DNA from 3 places in the Virgibacillus salarius genome. Region 3 is predicted to be linked to each of the others. Evidence: predicted binding sites of a transcription regulator. Region 3 holds the regulator's gene; each other region holds the start of a gene.
What was found. The regulator LexA, encoded in region 3, represses DNA repair genes until DNA is damaged. The targets are predictions, from matches to a motif close to CGAACATATGTTCG.
Positions count from the first base shown of each region.

Region 1: the regulator LexA is predicted to act here: its motif matches at 1,641-1,654, upstream of ABDZ84_RS18060 (DNA polymerase IV).
Region 2: the regulator LexA is predicted to act here: its motif matches at 1,713-1,726, upstream of recA (recombinase RecA).

Region 1 covers NZ_BAAACY010000145.1:109,509-112,798, reverse strand. Annotated here, with positions in the region: gene ABDZ84_RS18070 (DUF4166 domain-containing protein) at 1-577, opposite strand, end outside; gene ABDZ84_RS18065 (DoxX-like family protein) at 591-1,493, opposite strand; gene ABDZ84_RS18060 (DNA polymerase IV) at 1,675-2,925, shown strand; partial or broken gene ABDZ84_RS18055 (aldo/keto reductase) at 2,991-3,290, opposite strand, start outside.
Region 2 covers NZ_BAAACY010000174.1:20,670-23,959, reverse strand. Annotated here, with positions in the region: gene rny (ribonuclease Y) at 1-145, opposite strand, end outside; gene recA (recombinase RecA) at 608-1,645, opposite strand; gene ABDZ84_RS21100 (competence/damage-inducible protein A) at 1,821-3,068, opposite strand; gene pgsA (CDP-diacylglycerol--glycerol-3-phosphate 3-phosphatidyltransferase) at 3,065-3,290, opposite strand, start outside.
Region 3 covers NZ_BAAACY010000017.1:594-3,883, reverse strand. Annotated here, with positions in the region: gene ABDZ84_RS02870 (DUF896 domain-containing protein) at 1-198, opposite strand, end outside; gene ABDZ84_RS02865 (YneB family resolvase-like protein) at 316-954, opposite strand; gene lexA (transcriptional repressor LexA) at 1,237-1,860, shown strand; gene ABDZ84_RS02855 (polysaccharide deacetylase family protein) at 2,034-2,213, shown strand; gene ABDZ84_RS02850 (hypothetical protein) at 2,396-2,569, shown strand; gene ABDZ84_RS02845 (hypothetical protein) at 2,678-2,971, shown strand; gene ABDZ84_RS02840 (CBO0543 family protein) at 3,061-3,290, opposite strand, start outside.

The DNA of each region.
Region 1 (3,290 bases), on a different contig from region 3:
AGAAAACCGTTCCAATTATAGGATTTTTAACCTGAACCTGTATATAGTACACCGCTTTCGTTTCCATATATGTTTCCGTTACAGTAGCCAATCCCTGAAATATTTTGGGTAATGGAATTTCTATAAATGGTAATACGAGTCTCTGTTTTTTAGAATCAATTCGCAATCCTCCTTCTTTCGTTATTGACAGTGCTAAATCGGAATAAAACTTAGCAGGTTCACCTAGATAATCTTGGATAAGGTTTTGTTCGGAATTTAGATACATACGTGCATTAAAAAAGCGCTTTTTATGATTAAAATAAAATACTCTTTCCCAGTGAACCTGTTCGGTTCCATCGCTTGCTATTATTTGCGAATTTACAATTTCAAATGGAATATTCTTTCCAGATTCAGGAAAGAATAATTTATACTTTTTACCTAGCCAAAAGATAGGAAATAACCACATTGGTCCCCCTCTTACACATTTCATCACTCCCGTTGCTTTAAAGATACTATTTCTTTTAAATTCATATCGTCTTTGTAACATAGGGTGAAGATCATAAAATTGGTTTTCTAATACCTTTTTATAAATAGACATTTGCAACTCCTTCTTACTTACGCTTACAGCTTCTTGCTGTAGGAATATTCTTAGTAGTGTGTAACCCTACGATAGAAACCACTAGCAAAGCCAAATTAAACGTTACGGGATTAAATGGATGAAAGAGCTGATCTGGAGTTGTTAAACTGGCTATGATTCCTAATAACGGAAAAATTGCAATTTGTATTATGTATAACCATCTTCTATTTTCGTAGAATAGCCACATCAACCCAAACATAACTTCTATCGCTCCAGTGATCATAATTAGCACAGATGCTTGTTTTACATTGATTGAAAGTGCCGTTTGTACCATTGATAATTCAACAGGATGTTGGTGTATCAACTTAGCAGCTAATCCATGATAGAGCCAAATAAAGCTAAATAACAAGGTGAATAACCAACTACTAAAGAAACGTAAATACTGTGTTGTTGGCATCTCTCCTTCTTCTATCCACCTTTTTAACACAGCAAAACTGATTGCTGTGGCCCATCCCATCAATGGACGAAAAATGAAAAAATCAAACAGTTTACCTAAGTATCCAAACCTTGTTTTATAGTTATATTTTGTAAGAAACAGTGTAGAATCTTGTTGTGGTATGTATTTCCAATACCCTCCACCTTCCTTAATAATGGATACTGTCTGATCTGAACCAAACTGCAGGGAGGATACCTTAGATCCATCCTTTGTATTGGAGCTTCCGGAACTTCTCCCCCAGCCTTTTATTTGTAAACCAAAGCCAATTCTCGTTTTATACGAGAATTTTTGTTGCTGCTTCACTTCATCCTTTGGTAAATACGAGATAGATGAAAAACGTAAATCCCACTTTTCATGTAAGTCCGGTGTTTGTGTGAATTTCCATATTGTTTCTGTATCCGATTGAATGGGTATTTCTACATAAATTGGTTTGTTCTTCATAGTATCACCTCCTCTTATTCTTCCAATATAACATATATTTTTAGGGAATAATCACAATTATCCGGCAAGCATACGATTCGTTTGATAATAAGTACCTATATGTGCATATATTTCCATTGAATAAAATAGGGCTATCAGCATACAATAAGAACAAACGTTCTTTTTTCGGAGGTGGATTAATATGAACTATGCTTCTTATCCACGCAACGATGTACTTTGCATTGATATGCGCTCCTTTTATGCAAGTGTCGAAGCAATTAAATTAGGAAAAGATCCAATGAAGGTCCTGCTTGCAGTTGTAGGGGATCCGAACCGATCAGGAAGTATTGTACTGGCAGCATCGCCAGCTTTAAAGAAAAAATATGGAATTAGCAATGTCAGCCGCTTTTTTGAGCTACCGGATGATCCAGATTTATATATTGTCCGTGCACATATGGCTGATTACTTATATGTGTCTGCTGAAATAACCAAATTAATTAATCAGTATGTGCCTAAGGAAGCTATTCATCCATACTCTGTTGATGAAGTCTGGGTTACCGTTAATGGATTAACAAAATTGTTTGGCAGTCGTTGGGAAGTGGCAAAACGGATGAAGCACGACATCCTTGAATGCTTTGGAATTACGAGCTCTATTGGTATCGGTGATAATAAATTCCTTGCAAAAGTTGTTATGGATCTTCATGCCAAAAAGCAAGGAATTGCGGAATGCAAATATGAGGATGTCGAAGCAAAGTTATGGTCATTTCCGATAGAAGCAATATGGGGAATTGGCAGTAGAATGAAGAATAATTTAAACAAGATGGGGATTGTCACACTGGGACAGCTTGCACGCTATGATTTAAATCACTTAAAAAAACGTTTTGGGGTGATGGGAGAACAGCTTTATTGGCATGCTTGGGGAATCGATTTAAGCCCAGTCCTCGGTGATTTTGTTAAAACGGAACAAAAGGGATTTGGTCATGGTATTTCCTTACTACGTGATTACTCTATGCAAGAAACAGAAGTTTGTCTACTTGACCTTTGTGAAGAAGTATGTCGTAGAGCTCGCACTGCTAACATGGCTGGTAAAACGATTCATCTAGCAATCGGCTATTCTAAAGCTACAGGAGGTGGTTTTTCCCGTTCTCGCTCTATCCAAATCCCGACAAATGTGACGATGGATGTTTACCATGTTTGTATGGATTTGTTTTTACAGTTTTATGATGGAGTAAGCAGCGTTCGTCGTGCCTATGTTACATTAGATAATTTATATAAAAAACAAGAAACACAGCTCAATTTGTTTGAAGACAGGGCAAAGAAAAATGATATTGGTTATACGATGGACGCTATCCGTGCCAAATATGGTTCTACTTCTATTCTCCGTGCCATCAGTTACACAGACGCTGGAATTACCCTAGAAAGAAGCCAAAAAATTGGTGGTCATTACGCTTAAAACAAACTCCCCTTTTTAAAAAGAGCACCATTTGCTTACAGCAAAAAGTGCTCGGAAACTAACAGCTATGCAAATATATCACTAATTTTTTGTACATCTGCTTGCGAAAGAGAAATCTCAGCAGCTCTTTTATTGCTAAGTACTTGATCAGGACGCTTAGCTCCAGGAATAAGAACATTAACCGAAGGCTGTGTCAAATACCAGGCCAGTACAATATGCACTACCTCTTCGCCATATGCTTCAGCTATCATGTTAACCTGTTTTACTTTCGCAAGATTTTCTTCGAATTTCTCACCTTGAAAATTAGGGTTCTGTGCTCGCAAATCAGTGAAAGTACTATTTATATTATATTTCCCAGCTAATAA
Region 2 (3,290 bases), on a different contig from region 3:
GATGTGCCTCATCAACGATTTGTTTAGCTAATGTTTCAGCACTAGAAATTTTAGCTTCAGCAATAGATTTACGAATCAGATAACCAACAACAATACCGACGATTAGGATTCCAAGCAAAATGGAGATGAGTAAAAGACTGTCCATGATTTCACCTCCTATTGCTATAAAGTTGTACAATTAAATTATTGTCGGCATGTAGCATTTTCAATGCGATAAACAATAAAATATATCATTGAAATGATAAATCTATACAGTATTAATTTTAATTGTGTAGAATGCGAATGTCAAGGAAACGTCACAAGTTGTCGCGATTACTTGTGTAAATAATGGAAATATACTTACTTTAGTTAAGAGATAGTAATATTTTTGTTAATAAGTGCTTTAGACAAACATAACTTCTCACTCAAAATACAAACAATTATTTTATCACTATGGGAATATAATCATCGCAACCTGAAATATATCCGTTTCCGCGGGAGTCTCGCTTATTTTAGGTGCTAAATTATTAATTCTAATCAAAAAAACGAACTATAATCAACTTTAACTAATTATAGCTCGTTTTGATTGTTTCTTATTTACTTTTATCCCAGACTTTTTAATTATTGACTAGACATCTAAACTTTCCTGACCGGCTTCTTCTACTTCTTCCTTTGGCTGATCATCAAGATTATAATGACTGCGAATAGCCTCATGAATTTCCGTCATCACATTCGTATTTTCTTTTAGGAACTGCTTCGCATTCTCTCGACCTTGACCAAGTCTTTCTTCATTATAAGAATACCAAGCACCGCTCTTAAGGACAATATCCAAATCTGATCCAATATCCAATATTTCTCCTTCTTTGGATATACCTTCTCCATACATAATATCTACTTCGGCTTGTTTAAATGGCGGTGCTACTTTATTTTTCACTACCTTAATTCTTGCCTTATTTCCTACCATATCATTGCCTTGTTTTAATGACTCTGCACGACGTACTTCTAATCTAACAGAGGAGTAGAATTTAAGTGCTCTTCCACCAGGTGTTGTTTCAGGATTACCAAACATGACGCCGACCTTTTCACGGATTTGGTTAATAAAAATGGCTGTTGTTTTTGATTTATTAATTGCACCAGAAAGCTTCCTTAAAGCCTGTGACATTAAACGAGCCTGAAGACCAACATGAGAGTCTCCCATTTCACCTTCTATTTCGGCTTTAGGAACTAACGCTGCAACAGAATCGACTACAATAATATCAACGGCACCACTACGAACTAACGCTTCGGCGATTTCTAATGCTTGCTCTCCTGTATCAGGCTGTGAAAGGAGTAATTCTTCAATATTCACTCCTAAAGCACGGGCATAAGTAGGGTCTAATGCGTGTTCTGCATCGATAAACGCAGCTTGTCCACCTTGACGCTGTGCTTCGGCAATAGCATGCAAAGCTACAGTTGTTTTACCAGAGGATTCTGGACCATAAATTTCAACTACTCTCCCTCTCGGATAACCTCCAATACCTAAGGCAACATCTAATGCTAGTGAACCACTCGGTATGGTAGCAATTTTTTGTTCAGCTTGTTCTCCAAGTTTCATAATGGAACCTTTACCGAATTGTTTCTCTATTTGTCTTAACGCCATATCTAAAGCTTGTTTTCTATCACTCAAAGCGTCGTCCTCCTTTAATAATCTACTTACATCATACATGGTTTTCGACCTTTTGCCAAGCAAAAAACGAATAAATGTTCCCTTTTTTAGAGGGGAATAACAAAAGGAAAAAGAATTATAGAATAGATTTCCGCGTAACTATGTAATTATCCATTCAATTATTCTGCTAACTTTATCATTTTAAATGATTGTACAAAAGCTCTAAACCTTTCTGAACAGTTCTTCTTCTTATCGTATCTCGATCTCCTTGAAATTGACATTTCTCTCTTATCGTATGTCCAGCTTGATCATATATAGCAATATATACTGTACCAACAGACTTTCCTTCTGTTTCTGAAGGTCCAGCAACTCCAGTAAACCCAATACCGATGGATGCATTGAGTTTCGTTGCTGCGTTTTTTGCCATTGCTAAAGCACATTCCTTACTAATAGCACCATATTCCTCAATCACCTGAGGTGGTACGCCTAAAACATTTTGTTTTACCTCGTTATTATATGAAACAATGCCTCCACGAAACACGTCAGAAACACCAGGAACAGATGAAAGCTTTCCGGAGAATAGTCCTCCTGTTAGACTTTCAGCAGTTGCTAGTTGTTTGCTATCTTTCCTTAGCAGTTCTACAATTTCCCCTTCTAGCGTGGCTTGATTGACTCCATAAAAATAGTGACCTACTAAATTTAAAATTTTTGATTTGGTTTTATCTAGTAATTCATCTACTTGTTGCTCTGATTCTCCATTAGCTGTTAACCGAATCACGATCCCATCATCCTGGGCTAACGGTGCAATAGTCGGATTTGTCTGGGCTTGAATCATGTCCCGCAGTTCATGTTCTAGCTTGGACTCACCTATTCCTATAAATTTTAATACGACAGATTTTATGATTTCATGCTGACTAACCATTTGCTGAATCGTTGGGAATACATGCTCGATAGCAAGTGATTTCATTTCCCTGGGAACACCAGGTAAAAATATCCATTTCCGACCTTCAAATGTTACCATCATCCCTGGAGCCATCCCTACACTGTTTTTCCAAACATCTGCTGTTTCAAAAACACGAGCCTGCTTTCGATTATTCGGGGTCATCTCAACGTCTTGCTTATGAAAATATGCTTGTATTTTATCCATGGAAGGCTTGTGTTCCACCATCGATAAATTCGATAATGCTTGAAAAGCCTCTCTTGTTAAGTCATCTTCTGTTGGCCCTAACCCACCAGTTACTAAAATAATATCGGATCGCAGATGTGCTTGTCTAAATGCCTCTTCGACGCGGCGTAGGTTATCACCGACGACAACATGGTTATATATGTTAACTCCATACTGAGCAAGTTGCTGCGATAGCCATTGCGCATTCGTATTTGCAATCTGACCGAGCAGTAATTCTGTTCCTACAGCAATAATCTCAGCTTTCACTTTTTTGGTCATTTTGAATCCCTCATTACATGCCAGTTTTTCATGAAATAATCAACCCCAGATAAAATAGTAAAGAACAGGCTAATATACAGCATCCATTGTCCAAATGGAAATCCTATATAGGCAAACGGAAAATTATGCAGTAGTAATACTGCTATAGCAATCATCTGCGTTGCCGTTTTCAATTTACCCATACTCCCAGCTGCTAAAACAATTCCTTCACCAGCAGCAACA
Region 3 (3,290 bases):
CTTTTGTGGTGTTACATCATTGCCATTTGGGTCAACAACTGTCATCGATTTAAATTGATTTTTAAATGAGCTTCGAACGTTTTGCAAGTACTCTTGACGTAACTTTTCTTGCTCCTTCTTTTCAACTGCAGATAGACCTTCTTCTTTTGCTTTTTTTGCTAATACATTTATACGTTCTATTTTATCTTTAGATAGCATCTAATAACCTCCAGTTTCATATAGAAAGTTTTGAAATTGTAGTTGTACGAAAATAGAAAAGGCAAGAACATAACTAGTGTTCTTGCCTTTTTATCTTACCTCTACCATATCATATATTCAAGTATTTTGAAATTCCTGATACCTTCTATGGACCGTAGCCTTCGAAACGGAATAACCTAATCCATTTAATGTAGTGGCAATCTCTTCGAATGTCAGATTGTTTTCCCGCAGACGTACCACTTCTTCAATAGGAAAAGTCTTTCGCTCACGACCAGGTGCCTTATCTTGATTGGATAAATTGTTACTAGGATTATAGCCGTTTTTAATAGCTCTTTGAATACCTCTTTTTATTTTAGCATTATGTATTTTTCGCTGATATTCTTCCACAATGCCAACAATTTGAAGAACCATGGAATCTGCTTCAGATAGTTCTAACTTACCATCATGGTAAGAAGTATAGATGGGTATGTTTAATTTATGTAGTTGATGGAACAGCGCTATTTTTGTATTACCTCTACCTAGACGAGTTTCGTCCTGAATGAGTAAACAGTCTGCCTCTCCATCAGAAAACAGATCAAGCAACTGAAAAATGCCATCTCTATCAACCTTATAGCCACTCTCTTGTTCTTGGATGCAACAACTAACCGTTAAATGATTGTTTGTTGCTAATTCCATTAATTCATGCTTTTGTCTTGCAAGTGACGTTTCCTGTGTTTCCTTATCTGTACTAACTCTGCAATAAATAATTGCCCTCAACATACTATCTCCCTATGAAAATAATTAACTAGTGATAATAGAATAATATAAGAATCCGAGCGTTAGTGCAAAAGCAATGAGGTAGAATGCGTCTGTTTTTGTTATTTTTTGGAACATTGAAACAGGCCTCCTTATCAGTATAGGAACTTTTGTTCGCTTGTTGTTTTAAGTATTACACGAACATACGATCTTGTCAAGGTGTTTTTCGAACGAACGTTTGCATTTCCAACAACCCGATGGTAAACTAGTTATAATTAATCCTATGTGCGAGGTGATCAATACATGACTAAACTATCGAAAAGGCAGCAAATGATACTTGACTACATTAAAGATGAAGTAACAAAAAAAGGATACCCACCTTCTGTACGTGAAATTGCCGAAGCCGTTGGACTAGCATCTAGTTCAACTGTTCATGGTCATCTTTCCAGGCTAGAAAGTAAGGGTTTTATTCGCAGAGATCCTACTAAGCCTAGAGCTATAGAGGTATTAGATCTTTCTCAAGATAATAATATACCTAGAGATGAAGCGCGCTATGCACCAGTCATTGGAAAAGTTACTGCCGGTCTTCCAATAACAGCAGTAGAGAATATTGAGGAATTTATTCCATTGCCATCCAATAGTGCGAGTCCAGATGATAACTTATTTGTACTTGTCATTGAAGGTGAAAGTATGATAGAAGCCGGTATTTTGGATGGAGACATGGTAATAGTAAAGCAACAGAACACTGCTATCAACAGTGATATCGTTGTAGCGATGACAGATGAAAATGAGGCAACGGTTAAACGTTTCTTTAAAGAAAAGGATCATATTCGTTTACAGCCTGAAAATTCAACAATGGAACCACTTATTTACGATAACGTAACGATTCTAGGTAAGGTTATCGGTCTATATAGAAACATCCATTAAAAACTGCCAATTGGCAGTTTTTTTATAGTCTAGGAAATAAAATTGTCTATGTGGATAAAGATGGGCGTGAGCCATGTCTAGCTCCTGCACCCAGAAACGAGGTGATTTCACGAATCGCCCTAAGACCGGAGAAGACCAGGGGCTAAAAAATTGCCAATCATGTGAAGTCAAATGTGACACCTGGGGATATTATTTTACTGGATGACTCTGGTGGAAATCGTAGTCAAACAGTTGAATCATTAGAGGACATATTGGCTTATTTTCAAAGATTGAATTACCAAATGGTAACGGTCTTTGAATTACTCCTCTATGGTAGTACTAATCAGTTTAATCCATTGCTCTTTTATCCATAAAATCAAGACTATTATACATAGCCTTCTGAGTAGAAGGCATATTTTTTCCTTCATAAACATGATTGTTACCGCATTTAATTGGCTATCAGACAAAATAAAACGTTTATCATAAGACACAAGCCATCTCAAATATATGAACATTGAATATATTAGCATTATATCAATGAAAAGAAGGAAATAATATGTGGAAAAATAGTAGATGTGGTGGAAGAAATGATGATGTAGCAGGTGTGACAGACGCAAACGGCGATGACTTCGGTGGTGACGTTATTATAAATGATAATGACAACGATCTAAAATCGAGGAATCGAAATGTTAACTTTGCAAAAATCTCTAATAGTGGGAATCCTATGTAGATGTCAGCTCTGATGCTGATTCAAGGAGAAAGAAGAAGAAAAAGAAAAAATATAGTGGGATATATTCTTATGTATCCCACTTATCCTTTAAAAGGTGAGTGATTTTTAATGGAGAGACCTAATCTATTTTCGTTAAAACCATATGACGACGGTTTTCCAGATCAACACATTACAAATAAATCCGCTGTTAAACATAGCGGTAATTCAGATGTCGATGTAAATGTGCATGTCGACACCAAACCGATCGCCTATGCTATGCTATGTACACTATTAGCTTCTAAGCAAATATCCAATGAAGAATTTGAAGAGGCGGTTAGTAGACTAGATAAATTAACAAATCGAGAGAAACGAAAAATGAAAAATGTAGATGACTTTATCAGGCCAAAGTTAAATAAGCGATGAAATTAAGAAGACTTTCTTCTTGATTTCATCGCTAAATCTTTGACTAACTCTACAATACATATTTCATAAACTCAATTTGAATCCTTATATTATTTATCGGTTATTTTTTTATAGCTATCCATATTATAAAAAAGATACGCTATCATAATTAAAAATAAGTAGATAAAAAAGTCATAGAATGTTGACCAACCCTTTGGATTATAAAAATCAATTGCATTAAATAAATTCATTCCTCCAAATGCGGCGATTGCAGCAAAAATACTACCTTTTAATAACGGATTCCAGTTTGGCTTAATTTGTAGAACAAACATGACTGCAA